One region of the Streptomyces lacaronensis genome, then DNA from elsewhere that is predicted to be linked to it. Evidence: riboswitches for the same ligand, from Rfam matches in the RefSeq annotation. Region 1 holds a riboswitch; each other region holds the start of a gene.
The links. A riboswitch is a leader RNA that binds a small molecule or an ion and turns the genes downstream of it on or off. The one in region 1 is predicted to bind cyclic di-AMP.

Region 1 (4,204 bases):
CCAGCTCGACAGCGTCGAGGGTCTCGGTCAGCGAGCCGATCTGGTTGACCTTGACCAGCAGGGCGTTCGCGGTGTCGCTGTCGATGCCGCGGGACAGCCGCTCGGGGTTGGTGACGAAGAGGTCGTCGCCGACCAGCTGGACCTTGTCGCCGAGCTGCTCGGTGATGGTCTTCCAGCCGTCCCAGTCCTCCTCGTTCAGCGGGTCCTCGATGGAGACCAGCGGGTACGCGGCGACCAGCTCGGCGTAATACGAGGTCATCTCGGCGGCGGAGCGGGACTGGCCCTCGAACTGGTACGTGCCGTCCTTGTAGAACTCGGAGGCGGCGACGTCCAGCGCGAGCGCGATGTCCTGGCCCGGCTGGTAGCCCGCCTTCTTGACCGCCTCGAGGATCAGGTCGAGGGCCTCGCGGTTGGAACCGAGGTTCGGCGCGAAGCCGCCCTCGTCGCCGAGGCCGGTGGACAGGCCGCGCTCCTTCAGCACGGACTTCAGGGTGTGGTACACCTCGGCGCCCCAGCGCAGGGCCTCGGAGAAGGACTCCGCGCCCACGGGGGCGATCATGAACTCCTGGATGTCCACATTGGAGTCGGCGTGCGACCCGCCGTTGAGGATGTTCATCATCGGCACCGGCAGCAGATGGGCGTTCGGGCCGCCGAGGTAACGGAAGAGGGGGAGGTCGGACGCCTCGGAGGCGGCGTGCGCGACGGCGAGGGAGACACCCAGGATCGCGTTGGCACCGAGCGAGGACTTGTCCGGGGTGGCGTCCAGGTCGAACATCGCCTGGTCGATCAGCCGCTGCTCGGTGGCGTCATAGCCGACCAGCTCCGGGCCGATCTGCTCGATCACGGCGAGGACGGCCTTCTCCACGCCCTTGCCGTTGTAGCGGTTCTTGTCGCCGTCACGGAGCTCGAGGGCCTCGAAGGCGCCGGTGGAGGCGCCGGACGGCACGGCGGCACGGCCGGTGCTGCCGTCGTCGAGGCCAACCTCGACCTCGACCGTGGGGTTGCCTCGCGAGTCGAGGATCTCGCGAGCTACGACGACGTCGATGGACGGCACGAGGTTCTCCTTCGTATGGGTCTGCGGTAGCAGCACGAGCCTAACGGCCCGGGAGGGCTGCGCCCCGCGTTCGCCCGCCCCACGAGACAGGGGCGTGGCACAAAAAGCCAGATTCTGGATCAGAAATCCAGATTTCGCATGCATGGGGAAAGCCCCGGCGGGGCGCGCCATAGGAGTGGCACGCCCGGCCGGGGCTCGTTCTCGGGGGCCGGCCTCAGCGGAGGTGCAGCTGCTGGCCGCCGGCCTCAGCGGAGGTGCAGCTGCTGGCCCGGGAAGATCAGGTCGGCCTGCTCCACGATGTCCTTGTTCAGCTCGAAGAGCTTCTTCCAGCCGCCCTTGACGTCGTGGGCCTTGGCGATCTTGCCGAGGGTGTCGCCGGACTTGACCTTGTACTCGCCGTCACCCTTCTTGATCGGGCCACGGGTCTGGTGCCGCGCGGCGCGCTCCGGCGCGGTGTGCGGCTGCGCCTTCGGCTGGGCCTTCGGCTGGGCGGCCGGGGCCGACTTGGTGGTCGCCGAGGACTGGTCCTGCGAGCCGGAGGGCGCGGACGGGGCGGACGGGCTGCCGCCGGAGGTCAGACCCTTGCCGCAGACCGGCCAGGCGCCCTTGCCCTGGCTGCCCAGGACCTTCTCGGCGATCTGGATCTGCTGGGCCTTGCTGGCCTTGTCCGCGGTGGAGGCGTAGGCCGTGCCGCCGTAGGCGGCCCAGGTGGAGCTCGAGAACTGCAGGCCGCCGAAGTAGCCGTTGCCGGTGTTGATCGACCAGTTGCCACCGGACTCGCACTGCGCGACCTGGTCCCACTGCGAGGTGGTGGCCGCGGAGGCGGAGGTCGCCCCGATGAGCGGTGCCGCCACGGCGGCACCGGCGAGACCGGTGAGTGCGGCGATACGGGTGGCCTTGGAGGGGCGGCGGTGCTTCCCGTTGGACTTGAGCATTTTGGTTCGTTTCCTCACCGACGCCTACGAGGTGAGCTGTCGGGTTCGGACGTGAGTTGCCCGGCCGGTCGCGATGGTCGCTCCCGGCTTCACCCCTAGCCGACAAGCCCGTATCCACAGGCCATTCGGCACCTACCTTGGGTCCCCCGCTCCTGCCTTCGGCGCTGACGCGTCGGTTTCCCCCCGACCGCCGGCAGGATTCGGCGTGACGATCGACGGTGCCCGCGGTGGCGAGCGAAAAGACGTTAAACACACCTTCCAAGAAGGTTCAAACACCCCAAGGGCAGTGATTGGGGCTGTAATTGATCTCACCCGGCCCACATCGACGCAGGTGGGGCCGGGTGAGGAGGGATCGGACACGAGGTGCGCCCCGGAAAATGTGACGAGATGTATGTCTCACCGGGTCCAGATCGGGCAATTCCCCCCGAATCACTGCTCCCTGATGGTGAGGTCAAGTCGCTGACCAGGAATGATCAGATCGGGGTCGACCCCGATGAGGTCCTCGTTGGTTTCGTAGAGCCCTTCCCAACCGCGGGACACATTCTGGTGCTCGGCGATCCCTGACAGGTTGTCACCGGGGCGAACGGTGTAATCATCGTCCGTGGAGTCCTCGTCCCGGTCCGAAGCGCCGCGCGAGGCATGGCGCCCGGAGGGCCGCGCGCTCCCCGCGCCGCCGTCGTCGGCCCGCTCCCCGGCGTCCGGGGAGCCGCGGTGGCGGCCCGAGGGGTCCGCCGAGGGGCTCTTGGAGCCGTCCGACGCCGAGGGTCCGTCCGAGCGTGAGGGGCTGTCCGAGCGTGAGGGGCCGTCCGAGTCCGGGTCGTCCGACGCCGGGTCGTCCGACGCGGAGCCGTCAAGGCCATCCGGGGATTGGGAGGTGTGCGGCGCCTCCGGCTCCTCGGCCGACCCGGAGGCGTCCGGCGCGTCCGGCTTGTCGGCGCTGTCGGACGTCCCCGAACGGTCCGCGTCCGAGGAGGAGCCGTCCCGCTCCCGGTCCCCCTGGCCGTCCCCGTCTCGGCCCGTCCCCGGGTTCGGGGTGGCCGTGCTGCCGGGGTCCACGTCGGGGGCGCCGCCGCCGTCGGTGAGCCCGGCGCCCAGCGCACAGCTCGGCCAGGCGTCGGGGCCGCGGTCGCCGAGGATCGCCTCAGCGACGGATATCTGCTGGGAGCGGCTGGCGAGGTCGGGGCGCGGGGCGTACTCCGTGCCGCCGTACTTCTTCCACATGTCGAGGGTCAGCTGGAGCCCGCCGTAGAAACCGTTGCCCTCGTTGGCGCTCCACATACCGCCGCTCTCGCACTCGGCGACGTGATCCCATGTGGCGGTCTGGGCGGCCTGTGCGCCGGTCGCCCCGAAGAGGGGCATGGCGAGGCCCGCTCCCGTGACCCCCGCCGCGACGATGATGGCCGGAGCCTGACGGGGGCGACGGTGTCGACCATTACCGGAACGCATGCGATTGACCTCTCCTATGGCGCTATGGCCCTATGGCGACAAGGTTTGCCGGTGAACATAGCGAGGGCACTCGATCATCACAAGGCGATGTATCCGAGGTCACGCCAAGGTCACACGGTTGATCATTCGTCACGTATGTCCGCCCGTAAGGGCCTTGGGGGCCCCGGCCGCCCGTTTCGCAGGTCTCAGCCGTCCGCGGAATTCCAGGTCACCGGGAGCGCGCGCAGCCCGCGCATGATGAGCCCGCCACGCCACCGCAGATCGTCCGGATCCTCCGCGAGCCGCAGCCCGGGCAGCCGCCGCAGCAGGGTGGCGATCGCGGTCTGGGCCTCCAGCCGGGCCAGCGGGGCACCCAGACAGTAATGGATGCCATGGCCGTAGCCGAGGTGCTGGTTGTCCCGGCGGGTGAGATCGAGGACGTCCGGCTCCGCGAACCGCTCGGGGTCCCGGTCGGCCGCGGCGAGCACCACCAGCACCGGCTCTCCCTCGGCGATGCGCTGCCCGGCGAGGGTGAGCGGCTCGGTGGCGAACCGCCAGGTGGCGATCTCCACGGGTCCGTCGTAGCGGAGCAGTTCCTCGACCCCGGCGGCGAGCAGCCGCTCGTCCCCTTCTTCCAGGGCCCGCTGCATGAGGGCGCGCTGCTCCGGATGGCGCAGCAACGCGTAGACGCCGTTGCCGATGAGATTGACGGTCGTCTCGAAGCCGGCGAAGAGAAGGATGAAGGCCATGGCCGCGGCCTCGTTCTCGGTGAGGTGCTCACCGTGGTCGC
Region 2 (4,204 bases), 1.3 Mb from region 1:
CCCTCGTTGCCCGGTACCCAGGCGGAGTAGACATCGGCGGTGTCGATGAAATTGCCGCCCGCCGCCACGTAGGCGTCGAGCACCCGGAAGGACTCGGCCTCGTTCGCGGTCCAGCCGAAGACGTTCCCGCCGAGGGAGAGCGGGAAGACGGACAGGTCACCGATCTTCTGTGTGTTGTCAGCCATACATCTTTACAACGGTTGGCTGGACGGGGTTGTTCCGGCCTGTTGTTCCCGCGTGCGTTCCTGGGGGGGCGGCCCCGTCGGGACGTAAAGCCCCCTCGGCGCGTAAAGCCCCGTCGGCACGTAGAGCCCCATGGACCATCGGGACGTAAAGCCCCATCGGCACGTAAACCGGCGGCCCTGGCGTCAAGGGGGGAGAGAGCGCCAGGGCCGCCGGGGTATCAGGGGTTCAGCCCGTGCTGGCGCAGCCAGGGCATCGGGTCGATCGGCGAGCCGCCGCCCGGCCGGACCTCGAGGTGGAGGTGCGGGCCGGTCACATTGCCGGTGGCGCCGACGCGGGCGATGACGTCGCCCGTCGACACCTTGCCGGAGGTGACCACCATCGACGACAGGTGGCAGAACCAGAGCTCGGTGCCGTCGCTCAAGGTCAGCACGATGCGGTAGCCGTACGAACCGGCCCAGCCCGCCTGGGTGATGGTGCCGCCGTGCAGCGCCTTGACCGGGGTGCCGGTCGGGGCGGCGAAGTCCTGGCCGGTGTGGTCGGCCGACCACATGTCGCCCGCCTGGCCGAAGCTGGCGGTCAGGGTGTACGACCCGACGGGGAGGGTGTACGCGGCGGCGAGTCTGGCCTGGCGCTCGGCCGCGGCCTTCTTCTCGGCCGCCTCCTTCGCCCGCTGCTCGGCGGCCTTCTTCTCCGCCGCAGCCTTGGCCTTCCGCTTGGCGACCGCCTCCGCGGCCTGGTCGGCGGCCTTGTCCGCGGCGGCCCTGGCCTCCTTGGCGGCGGCCTGCGCCGCGGCGGTGCGGCTGTCCTCGTCCGCCGCGTTCTGCTGGTTCTCGGCCTGCTGGAGGATGCGGGCGCGGAGCGCCTCACCGGCGTCGGTGGTGCCGCGCTGCTCGTCCTCGCTGGTCAGACCGGCCTGGGAGAGCGGGGCGGCGGCGGTCTGCGCGCCGCTGCTGTCATCCGACGCCCAGGAGCCGATCCCCGGCAGATCCTTGGCGTCGGGCAGGCTGGCCTTCACCTCATCGGCGACATGGCCGAGGTCCGGCATGGATATGGGGAGCGCGGGACGGTCCTTGGCGCTGGCCATACCGCCCGCACCGACCGCCGCGATCACGCCGACCCCGAGGACGGCGCCGCTGCGTGCCATGGTCCCGCCTCGCTGTTTGGCAACGCGGTGCCGGCCGCGTACGGGAGCGATGGACTCCTCGGTGGGGTTCCACTCCTCCCAGGTCTCGGCCTCGAATCCGGCACCCGGGCCCTCGGAGGCGCCCTCATCCGCATAGCGGTCGTCGGGGGCGAACGCGTAAGGGTCGTCGGGGGCGAGTCGGCCGTCCCCTGAGCTCATCCCGCCGCCGGCGTCGAAGCCGGGGCCGTAGGCGGTGGCGGTCCCCAAACCGCCTCCCCGTGTTCGATACGGGGCCTCGTCCAGGACAGACCTGTTGGACGCCACGGAGGCGCACTCCTTTCCTTCCCTCTCGCCTACCGGGTTAGCTGACGGGTTCGGAGCAGGAAGGTCTCCTACGGGTCAGGTTCGACCCGATTCACCCCAAGGTTGTTGGTTCCCCGGTTCCCTTGGTGCTGCTGGTGGTGCGGTACTGCCGCTGTGCGTACGGGATTCGGCGACGGCGCACGGTGCCGCCCTTGCGACGGTTGTGACGACCGCGCTGCGTTATCGAACGTTAATAGAGAGCGCGATGTGATTCCAAGCTGTTCCGAGGAATCCGCGCACCTTTGGCATGAACTTAGCACTCAAGAGGGGACAGATAGGGGCGAGTCGACGTGCTGGGCAAGACTTGGCAAAACCGCATACGGATCGATCGTGCGTCAATTGTTATGCGGAGGGGGCTCGGCCGGTTACGCACGGTGTGCGGCGTGGTGCGATGCGATGCGATCGCGGTGCGGTTGGTTGGTCGGTTGGTTGGTTGGTCAGTCGGCTACGACGGCGTGGGGTTCGCCCTGTCGTTCCCCTCACCGTTGTCCCGCCTACTGTCCCGCGCGCTGTCCCGCCCGTTGCCGCGAGCCGGGGTCCGACGGACCGCCAGCAGCGCCATGTCGTCCGGCGTTCCGCCACCCGTATGGCGCTCGACATCGGCCACCAAGGCGTCCAGCAGCTCCTGCGGACCGTCGAAGCGGCGACCGCGCAGCCGCTCCTCCGGGTCATAGAACTCGCCATGGCGGTCCCGGGCCTCCGTCACCCCGTCCGTGAACAGCAGCAGCGTCTCGCCCTCCGCGAACATCAGCTCCATCACCCGGTCCGGCCAACCCGCCAACTCCCCCATCCCCACCGGCAGCGCCGACGCCTCCGGCTCCAGGGCACGCACCGCGCCGCCCTCCTCCAGGAGCAGCGGCGCCGGATGGCCGCGGTTGATCAGCCGCAGGGTGGAGTCGCCGCGCGGAATTTCGGCCACCACGGCCGTCGTAAACCCCTCGACCACCTCCAGGTCGGCCCGCCGGGCGCCCTCGCGCTGCAGCGCCCGCTCCAGGCGGCCCACGAGCGCCTCCAGGGTCGTCTCCTGCTCCGCCGCCTCCCGGAAGCAGCCCAGGAGGATCGCCACGACCTCCACGGCCCCCAGCCCCTTGCCGCGTACGTCCCCGACGGTCAGCCGTACACCGTGCGGGGTGTCCTGGACGGCATACAGGTCACCACCGATCGCCGCGTACTTCTCCGCCGGTACGTAACGCGCGGCGATCTCCAGTCCGGCGAGCCGGGCGGGCGGCGCGGGCAGGACGGCGCGCTGGGCCGCCTCCGCGATACCGCGCGCCGAGGCGAGCCGGTGGTAGCCGCGGCGTACGACGCGGTTGATCACCACCGCCAGCACGGTCACGGTCGCCACCGTGATGATCTCGGTGGCCGCCTGGGTCGGGTCCCGCACGCCGTGCAACTCCGCCAGCAGACAGGTGGCGAGGACCGCGACGACGGCCGTGCCGATGGTCTGACGCAGCGGTAAGAGCGCCGCGGCGACCAAGGGGGCGGCGGCGAAGAAGGGCGAGGCGGTGTAGCCGGGCGGGGCGGCCAGGTCGAAGGCGATGCCGCCGAGGACGAGGACGGCGGGGACCCAGCGGGCCATACGGCGGCCCGGGGGCTCCTTACCGCTCTCCTCGCCCGGAGCCGGCCCCGCGGCGGACCCGGCGGACGCGTCGGCGGCGGCACCGGCCGCGGCGCCGGTGTCGATGAGCGTACGGAGGCGGGTGGCGGGTCGGCGGGCGAGCGGGCGGCTCAGCCGGGGCCAGGCCGTACGCCGCTCCGTACGGCCCTCGGTACGGCCCTCCGTACGGGCGCCCGTACGAGCCCTGCTCCCTCGCACCCGCACCGGCTTCTCTCGCTTCCCTGGTCCGCGTCCCAGCCGCCGTCACAGCGGCACGGCGGCGCGGTCGTCACGGCGTCACCGCCGTCACCGCCGTCACCAGGCTTCCGGCTGACGGGCCGCCAGGCGAGCCGGTGTCGGCCAAGCGGGTGCTGGGCGGGTGGGGACGCGTGCCGAGCGCCGCACGAGGCGTCTCGTCGACCCCACGCATGCGGGGGTGTGAGCGCGCCAGGACCCCGGTCGGCGGGCTACGGACGGGCTACGGAAGCGTCAGATACCGCGTACGTCAGAGGTCCTGCGTACGCCAGAGGCCCCGCGTACGCCAGGAGGTCCCGCGTACGCCAGGAGGCCCCGCGTACGTCAGAGGTCGACGCCCAGCGCGCGGGCGTGGCGGTCCGCCGCGAGTTCCGCCGAGACCTCGTCGAGGTACACCTCGCACACCAGCCGGCCGTCACGGGTCAGATTGTGCTCCAGCTCCCACAGCACGATCTCGTCCCCTCCGGCGAGGAGGAAGGCGTGCTCATAGAAGCGGCACCAGGTCGCGTCGGGACCGCCGGAGCGGCGCCGGGGCTTGGGCGCGAGGGCGATGTCATGGGCGAACGCGGTGGCGAGCAGCCGCTCGGTCTCCTCGCCCGGGCGGTCGGCGTTCTCCGCGCGGCGCAGGACGCGACGGGCGTGGTCGGCCGAATCGTCGGCCACATACGCACGGGAGCTCT
Region 3 (4,204 bases), 180 kb from region 1:
CCAGCCGCCGCTCCTCCTCCAGCTCCTTGGTCTGGCCGAGCGCCCGCATATGCGGGAAGACGCCGTCCTCCATGCCGCTGAGGAAGACGACCGGGAACTCCAGGCCCTTCGCCGTGTGCAGGGTCATCAGCGTGATCACGCCGGAGCCCTCGGTGTCCTCGTCGGGGATCTGGTCGGAGTCGGCGACGAGCGCGACCTGCTCCAGGAAGTCCGCGAGGGTGCCGGGGTTCTCCTCGCCGCGGTCCTGCTCGAACTCCAGGGCCACGGCGGCGAGCTCCTGGAGGTTCTCGATCCGGGTCTCGTCCTGCGGATCGGTGGACGCCTGGAGCTCGGCCAGATAGCCGGTGCGCTCCAGCACCGCCTCCAGGACGGTGGCCGGGCCCGCCCCGGACTCCACGATGGTGTGGAGCTCCTCCATGAGCGTGTTGAACCGCTTGACGGCGTTGGCCGAGCGGGCCGCCATGCCGTACGCCTCGTCAACCCGGCGCAGCGCCTGCGGGAAGGTGATCTTCTCGCGCAGCGACAGCGCGTCGATCATGGCCTCCGCGCGCTCGCCGATGCCGCGCTTGGGCACGTTCAGGATGCGGCGGAGCGGGACGGAGTCCTCGGGGTTGGCCAGCACCCGCAGATACGCGAGGACGTCCCGGACCTCCTTGCGCTCATAGAAGCGCACCCCGCCGACGACCTTGTACGGCAGCCCGACGCGGATGAAGACCTCTTCGAAGACACGGGACTGGGCATTGGTGCGGTAGAAGACCGCCACGTCCCCGGCCTTGGCGTCGCCCGCGTCCGTCAGCCGGTCGATCTCGTCGGCGACGAACTGGGCCTCGTCGTGCTCGGTGTCGGCCACATAGCCGGTGATCTCGGCCCCGGCGCCGGCGTCCGTCCACAGGTTCTTCGGGCGGCGGTTCTCATTGCGCTCGATGACCGCGTTGGCCGCGCTCAGGATGGTCTGGGTCGAGCGGTAGTTCTGCTCGAGGAGGATCGTCCGCGCGGTGGGGTAGTCCTCCTCGAACTGGAGGATGTTACGGATCGTGGCGCCCCGGAAGGCGTAGATCGACTGGTCGGCGTCGCCCACGACGCACAGCTCGGCGGCCGTGGTCTCCTCGGTGTCGGTGCCCACCAGCTCGCGCACGAGTGTGTACTGCGCGTGGTTGGTGTCCTGGTACTCGTCCACCAGGACGTGCCGGAAGCGGCGGCGGTAGTGCTCGGCGACGTCCGGGAACGCCTGGAGCAGATTGACCGTGGTCATGATGATGTCGTCGAAGTCCAGCGCGTTGGCCTCGCGAAGCCGCGCCTGGTACATCGCATACGCCTCGGCCAGCGATTTCTCAAAACTTCCCCCGGACTCCGTCCGGGAGGTGCCCCCTGCCGCCTGCTCGGCGAAGGTCTCCTCGTCAATCAGCTCGTTCTTGAGGTTGGAGATCTTGGCGCTGAAGGACTTCGGCGGGAACCGCTTGGGGTCGAGGTCCAGATCCCGGCAGACCAGCGACATCAGCCGCTTGGAGTCGGCCGCGTCGTAGATCGAGAACGACGAGGTGAAGCCCAGCTTCTTCGACTCCCGGCGCAGGATGCGGACGCAGGCGCTGTGGAAGGTGGACACCCACATGGCGTTGGCCCGCGGGCCGACGAGCTCCTCGACGCGCTCCTTCATCTCGCCCGCCGCCTTGTTGGTGAAGGTGATGGCGAGGATCTGGCCGGGGTGGGTGGAGCGGGCGCCGAGCAGATAGGCGATGCGATGGGTGAGCACCCGGGTCTTGCCGGAGCCGGCGCCCGCGACGATCAGCAGCGGCGAGCCGGTGTGCTCCACGGCGGCCCTCTGCTGCTCGTTCAACCCCTCGAGCAGCGCGGACGGGTCCACGGCGGGCCGGGGCGCGCCGTCCCGGTAGTGGGCCTCCCGGGGCACGGGCGCGTCGAAATCGCCGCTGAAGAGGTGATGCGGCACGTCCTCGGCGCCACCGTGGCCAGGGTGTGCCGAATCCTCGGGCGGCGGTGGCCGCTCCTCGTCCTGAGAAGGCCCGAGGTCCGCCAGGAAGCTGTCGTCAAAGAGGCTGCTCATCGCTCCCCGAGTCTAGGCCGCCCCACTGACAGCCGACGTACGAACATCACGAAACGGTTTCGGGCAAAACGGCCACCAGTCTTCACAGGAGCCCCACGTGTTGGCTACCGTCCTGCGTCAGGCGGCCCGGAAGATCCGTCGGCGAACCACGTCGGCACGGGCGCCTCCGCCGAGTCCGGTTACGCCGTGAGGCGCCCGGAGCCGGGGACCCAACAACGCAAGACCGGGGTGAATCGGCCCGAAACGGTACGGCGCACACGGTGCCGTCCGGACACGGCCGTAGGGCAACCTTCCGTACCGCCCGAACCCGTCAGCTAACCCGGTAGGCGGTCCACGGAAGGAGTCGCCTCCCTTGGCGTCGCACCGCAAGCCGCGGAGCCGAATACCCGCCCCGCTCACGGGTCACAGCCGCCGTACGGCCGTCGGGTTCACCACCGCCGCCCTCGCATCCGTCACCCTCCTCTCCCAGTCGGCCAACGCCGCGCCCACCGATCCCAAGCCGGCCGCCCAGTCGATCGAGAAGGTGAAGGAGAAGGTCGACACCCTCTACCACCAGGCGGAGACCGCCACCCAGCGCTACAACGCCGCCAAGGAGCGCACCGACCAGCAGCGGGCCAAGGTCGACAAGCTGCTGGACTCCGTCGCCCAGCGCACCGAGAAGCTCAACGAGGCGCGGCGCATGCTCGGCACCTACGCCACCGCCCAGTACCGGGACGGCGGAATGGCCCGCTCCGCCGCGACCCTGCTGTTCTCCAACGATCCGCAGGACGTCTTCGACCAGTCGCATCTGATCGACCGGATGACCGGTCGGCAGAAGCAGGCCGTCGACGACTTCCAGAAGCAGCGGGTGAAGGCCGCCAAGGAGCGCGGTAAGGCCGCCGAGAGCCTTGCCTCGCTGACCGCGTCCCAGAAGCAGCTGAAGGTCCAGAAGAAGACCGTCCAGGACAAGCTGACCGAGGCCCGGCGGCTGCTGGCGAATCTGACCGCCAAGGAGAAGGCGCGACTGGCGGCGATCGAGAAGAAGAAGGCGGAAGAGGCCCGCCGTAAGGCCGCCGAGCTGGCCGAGAAGCAGCGGCAGGAGGCGGCCGCGCGCAAGAAGCAGCAGGAGCAGAACGCGGGTGGCTCCGGTTCGACGGCGCCCTCCACGCCCTCTGTCCCGGCCAACAGCTCCAAGGCGGCCCAGGCCATCGCCTTCGCCAAGGCGCAGCTCGGCAAGCCGTACGTCTGGGGCGCCACCGGGCCCAGCTCCTTCGACTGCTCCGGGCTGACGCAGGCGGCCTGGAAGTCCGCCGGGATCTCGCTGCCGCGCACCACCTGGGACCAGGTGAAGGCCGGTACGCGCGTCTCGACGTCCCAACTCCAGCCGGGCGATCTCGTCTTCTTCTACGACGACATCAGCCATGTCGGCCTCTACATCGGCGACGGGATGATGATCCACGCGCCGAAGCCGGGCGATGTGGTGAAGAAGGCGCCGATCACGGAGATGCCGATCTACGGGAGCGTGCGGCCCTCGTAGGGCCCCTGATCCCGACGATGCCGCTGCCCGGGGGCGGACCCCGGGCAGCGGCATCGTCATCGGCTCAGCGGCGCCGTCAGCGCCTCTCGGCGCCGTCAGTGGCTCAGGTGCCGGGCTTGCGCCCGTAGACGTACACGTCGTCGCCGTTCTTCAGCAGGCTCCAGTACTTCTTGGCGTCGCCCTTACGCATGTTGACGCAGCCATGGGAGCCGGGCGGGGACCATACGCTGCCGGCGATCGAGTGAAACGCCTGGCCGCCGTCGAAGAACTGGCTGTAGGGCATGGCGACCTTGTAGAGCGTCGACCAGTGGTCGATGTTCCGCCAGTAGACCTTCTTCAGCCCGGTGCGGGTCTCGAAGCCGTCCCGCCCGGACCGCACCGGCACCGGTCCGTAGACCAGCCGGGAGCCGTCCTGGACCCAGCTCAGCTGGCGGGTGAGGTCCACACAGGCGATACGGCCCCTGTTGGTGGGGCACTTCCTCGCCGCGTTCGGATTGTGCCCGGCGGCTTTCTGGGCGCTGATGAGGCTCATCACGCCCGAGGTGATCGGGCCCGCGTAGCCGATCGTCGGGCTGACGCCGTGGTCGATCTGGAACTTCTGGATCGCGAGACAGTCCGCCCGCGACTGC
Region 4 (4,204 bases), 3.2 Mb from region 1:
GACCTGGCGCTGACCGTCCTCGGCGGCGGCGAGTCCTCCCGGCTCCACAACCGCCTGGTGCGCCGCGACCGCACCGCCGTGGCCGCCGGGTTCGGCCTGCTGCGGCTGTCGGGCGCCCCCTCGCTGGGCTGGCTGGACGTGAAGACCTCCGGCGGGGTCGAGGTGCCCGCGATCGAGGCCGCCGTCGACGAGGAGCTGGCCCGCTTCGCCGAGGAGGGGCCGACGCCGCAGGAGATGGAGCGCGCCCAGGCGCAGATCGAGCGCGAGTGGCTGGACCGGCTGGCCACGGTCGGCGGCCGGGCCGACGAGCTCTGCCGTTACGCGGTGCTCTTCGGCGACCCGCAGCTGGCGCTGACCGCCGTGGAGCGGGTGCTCGACATCAGCCCCGAGGAGGTGCGGGCCGTGGCCGCGGCGCGGCTGCGCCCCGACAACCGCGCCGTGCTGGTCTACGAGCCCGTCCAGGGCGCCGAGGACGCAGCCGACACCGCCGAAGCCGCCGAGACCGACGCAGAAGGGGAGGCGGCCCAGTGAGCGACGCCGTCACCGCGACCATGACCTTCCACCCGCAGCCCAAGGGCGGCGCCCCCAGGCCGTGGGCGTTCCCGGCCCCCGAGCGCGGTGAGCTGCCCAACGGCCTCACCGTGCTGCGCTGCCACCGCCCCGGTCAGCAGGTCGTCGCCGTCGAGATCAACCTGGAGGCGCCGCTGGACGCCGAGCCGGCCGGGCTCGAAGGCGTCGCCACGATCATGGCGCGCGCCCTGTCGGAGGGCACCGACAAGCACGACGCCGAGGAGTTCGCCGCCGAGCTCGAGCGCTGCGGTGCCACGCTGGACGCCCACGCCGACCACGCCGGCGTCCGCGTCTCCCTGGAGGTCCCGGCCTCCCGGCTGCCCAAGGCGCTCGGTCTGCTGGCCGACGCGCTGCGCGCCCCCGCCTTCCCGGACGGCGAGGTCGAGCGGCTGGTGCGCAACCGGCTGGACGAGATCCCCCATGAGCTGGCCAACCCGGCCCGCCGCGCCTCCATGGCCCTCTCCGCGGAGCTCTTCCCGGCCGAGTCGCGGATGTCCCGGCCGCGTCAGGGCACCCAGGAGACCATCGAGGGCATCGACGCCGCGGCCGTGCGGGCCTTCTACGAGGCGCATCTCCGCCCCTCCACCGCCACCGCCGTCATCGTGGGCGACCTCGGCGGCGTCGACCTGGACCGGGCGCTCGCCGACACCCTCGGTGCCTGGACGGGCGGGGCGGGCGTGCCGCGCACGGCTCCCCCGATCGTCGCGGACGACACCGGCCGTGTGGTGATCGTCGACCGGCCGGGCGCGGTGCAGACCCAGCTGCTCATCGGGCGCGTGGGCGCCGACCGTCACGACCGGGTCTGGCCCGCGCAGGTGCTCGGCACGTACTGCCTGGGCGGCACCCTCACCTCCCGACTCGACCGCGTGCTGCGCGAGGAGAAGGGCTACACCTACGGGGTGCGCGCCTTCGGCCAGGTGCTGCGCTCCGGGCCCCCGTCGCCCGCGGGCGGCTCCTCGGGCGCCTCGATGCTGGCGATCAGCGGCTCGGTGGCCACCGAGGTCACCGGCCCCGCGCTGGACGACCTCTGGAAGGTGCTGCGCACGCTGAAGGAGGAGGGGCTGACCGACGACGAGCGCGATGTCGCGGTGCAGAACCTGGTGGGCGTCGCCCCGCTGAAGTACGAGACGGCGGCGTCCGTCGCGAACACCCTCGCCGACCAGGTCGAGCAGCATCTTCCGGACGACTTCCAGGCGCAGTTGTACGCCCGTCTGGCGGAGACCGGCACGGTCGAGGCCACCGCCGCGGTGGTGAGCGCCTTCCCGGCGGACCGGCTGGTCACGGTGCTGGTCGGGGATGCCTCGGCGATCGAGGAGCCGGTCCGCGCGCTGGGCATCGGCGACGTGCGCGTCATCTCCAACTGAGCCGAGGAGAGTTGGCCGAATTCATGCGCGGAACCGCCGGTCCGGCCGGCTCGCCGACGGTCCGGCAGGCGGTCCGGCAGACGTCCGGTCCATGAGCCGACAGCGGAAGGACCCCGGCCCCGTAAGGGCGCCGGGGTCCTTCCGACTTGCCCGATTTATGGGATTGACTGCTTGTTTGGTTTGTGGGGAGAGCAACAAAAAACCGGAACCGTTTGGTGATCGAAAGCGGGCCCGTTTAGCGTCAGTCCGGCTGTTCGCCAGCGACCCGCCGCACCCGCGGCACCGGACAGTCATCGCCGAGTCCCCGTACGGCGCAAGCCAGGGGAGCCGGGGACCCAACACGTCCCCAGGGGTGAATCGGGCGCCTTCCCCGGCCGGGGGAGGGGTCCGTAGGAGACCTTCCTGCTCCGAACCCGTCAGCTAACCCGGTAGGCGAGAAGGAAGGAAAGGAGTGCGCCTCAGTATGGCGTCCACCCGCACTGCCACCGGGAAGCATCGCCGCACCACCAAGGTCAACATCCGTACGAGTGCGAACGTCGTGGGCATCACGACCGTCGCCTCGGGTGTGGTCGCCGGGATCACCGGACAGGCGTTCGCGGCCGACGGGGGCCCCGATCCCCAGCAGACCGGTCTGACCCAGGCGATCGTGATCGGCGACGGGATCGCGGACCACATCGAGGCCCAGGCGCAGTCCCAGGAGACCGCCGCCGAGCAGGCCGCCGCCAAGGCCAAGGCAGAGGCGATCGCCCGCCAGGAGGCCGCCAGAAAGGCGGAGGCCGCGGCGAAGAAGGCCAAGGCCGAGCGCGAGGCCAAGGAGCGCGCCGCGCGCGAGGCCGAGCGCAAGCGCCTCAACACCTTCGTGTCGCCGATCAGCGGCTCCTACGTCTCCACCGGCTACCAGGCGTCCAGCGGGCTGTGGTCCTCCGGCAGCCACACCGGCATCGACTTCCACGCCTCCACCGGCACCACGGTGCACTCCGTGGGCATGGGCGAGATCGTCGAGGCGGGCTGGGGCGGCTCCTACGGCAACAACGTCGTCATCAAGATGAACGACGGCACGTACACCCAGTACGCCCACCTGTCGTCGATCAGCGTCTCGGTCGGCCAGAAGGTCACCCCGGGCCAGCAGATCGGCCTGTCGGGCGCCACCGGCAACGTCACCGGACCGCATCTGCACTTCGAGGCCCGCACCAGCCCGGACTACGGCTCGGACATGGACCCGCTGTCGTACCTGCGTACGCACGGCGTCAACGTCTGACCCGTCGCGTCCGACGCGAACGCCGCGTGGTCTCACGATCCCGGGATCCCGAGACCCCGTGAGACTTCCGAGAAGGCCCCGTCCGCCGGACGGGGCCTTCGGCGTGCCACCGCCCGCCTGACCAAAAAATAGCCATGAAATGCTTCCCGCCATCGGAAATGGCGTCCGCGTGGAATAGAGTCGTTCAACGCGCATTCCATGGCCGCGTTTCGCGGGCGTTAAGGCGGAGGTTCGACAATGCGGGACCGTAAGTGAGCGGGGATACGAACGCGGTCCAGGGTGGTCGCCGGATTTCGGCACACGCGGTCTGCGCGGCGATTCGCGACGACATCGTCTCCGGCGCGTATCAGCCCGGCAGCCGCCTCACCGAGGAACTGCTCGCCCGGCGCTACGGCGTCTCCCGGGTGCCGGTCCGCGAGGCCCTGCGCACCCTGGAGTCCGAGGGCTTCGTGACGACCCGGCGGCACGCGGGGGCCTGCGTCGCCCAGCCCTCCGAGCGCGAGGCGGCCGATCTGCTGGACATCCGCGCGCTGCTGGAGCCGCTGGGTGCCGCGCGGGCCGCACAGCGCCGCACCGAGGCCCATCTGAAGGTGCTGCGCGGACTGGTCCGGCTCGGCCGGGAACGGGCCCAGGGCGGTCAGCTCGGCGAACTGCGGCCGCTGGGCGACTGGTTCCACGAGACGCTCGCCCAGGCGTCCGGCAGCCCGAGCCTGGCCGCGCTGCTCGTCCAGCTGCGCCGTAAGACCGCGTGGGTGTACGCGGCCGCTCCCGGGCCGCGGCCCGTGCCGCCCGAGGGCGCCGCGCGCCCCGATCCGGCCGGGCGGGCCGTGGAGTCCTGGGCGGAGCACGGCGCGCTGGTGGACGCGGTGGCGCGCGGCGACGCCGACCGCGCGCGGGCGCTCGCCACGGCGCACACCGAGCGCGCGCTGTCGGAATACCGGCTGCGCCGCCCGATTCCGGTGAGGACTTCGAAACATTCCGTCAACACGGCGAGCGGCCGGAATTAACAGAG

Region 2: linked by a shared signal. The riboswitch ahead of ACMTAK_RS23800 (M23 family metallopeptidase) and the one ahead of ACMTAK_RS29925 (transglycosylase family protein) in region 1 are both predicted to bind cyclic di-AMP.
Region 3: linked by a shared signal. The riboswitch ahead of ACMTAK_RS29100 (C40 family peptidase) and the one ahead of ACMTAK_RS29925 (transglycosylase family protein) in region 1 are both predicted to bind cyclic di-AMP.
Region 4: linked by a shared signal. The riboswitch ahead of ACMTAK_RS15480 (M23 family metallopeptidase) and the one ahead of ACMTAK_RS29925 (transglycosylase family protein) in region 1 are both predicted to bind cyclic di-AMP.

What each region holds. Positions count from the first base shown of each region.
Region 1 is NZ_JBLHDK010000003.1:6,871,579-6,875,782, reverse strand. It holds gene eno (phosphopyruvate hydratase) at 1-1,054, opposite strand, end outside; gene ACMTAK_RS29925 (transglycosylase family protein) at 1,300-1,989, opposite strand; cyclic di-AMP (ydaO/yuaA leader) riboswitch at 1,996-2,163, opposite strand; gene ACMTAK_RS29920 (transglycosylase family protein) at 2,419-3,435, opposite strand; gene ACMTAK_RS29915 (cytochrome P450 family protein) at 3,621-4,204, opposite strand, start outside.
Region 2 is NZ_JBLHDK010000003.1:5,549,695-5,553,898, forward strand. It holds gene ACMTAK_RS23795 (aldo/keto reductase) at 1-185, opposite strand, end outside; gene ACMTAK_RS23800 (M23 family metallopeptidase) at 404-1,633, opposite strand; cyclic di-AMP (ydaO/yuaA leader) riboswitch at 1,645-1,780, opposite strand; gene ACMTAK_RS23805 (PP2C family protein-serine/threonine phosphatase) at 2,118-3,488, opposite strand; gene ACMTAK_RS23810 (DUF6227 family protein) at 3,849-4,204, opposite strand, start outside.
Region 3 is NZ_JBLHDK010000003.1:6,694,014-6,698,217, reverse strand. It holds gene pcrA (DNA helicase PcrA) at 1-2,059, opposite strand, end outside; cyclic di-AMP (ydaO/yuaA leader) riboswitch at 2,217-2,403, shown strand; gene ACMTAK_RS29100 (C40 family peptidase) at 2,412-3,575, shown strand; gene ACMTAK_RS29095 (L,D-transpeptidase) at 3,679-4,204, opposite strand, start outside.
Region 4 is NZ_JBLHDK010000003.1:3,676,161-3,680,364, reverse strand. It holds gene ACMTAK_RS15490 (M16 family metallopeptidase) at 1-531, shown strand, start outside; gene ACMTAK_RS15485 (M16 family metallopeptidase) at 552-1,934, shown strand; cyclic di-AMP (ydaO/yuaA leader) riboswitch at 2,219-2,383, shown strand; gene ACMTAK_RS15480 (M23 family metallopeptidase) at 2,398-3,192, shown strand; gene ACMTAK_RS15475 (GntR family transcriptional regulator) at 3,444-4,199, shown strand.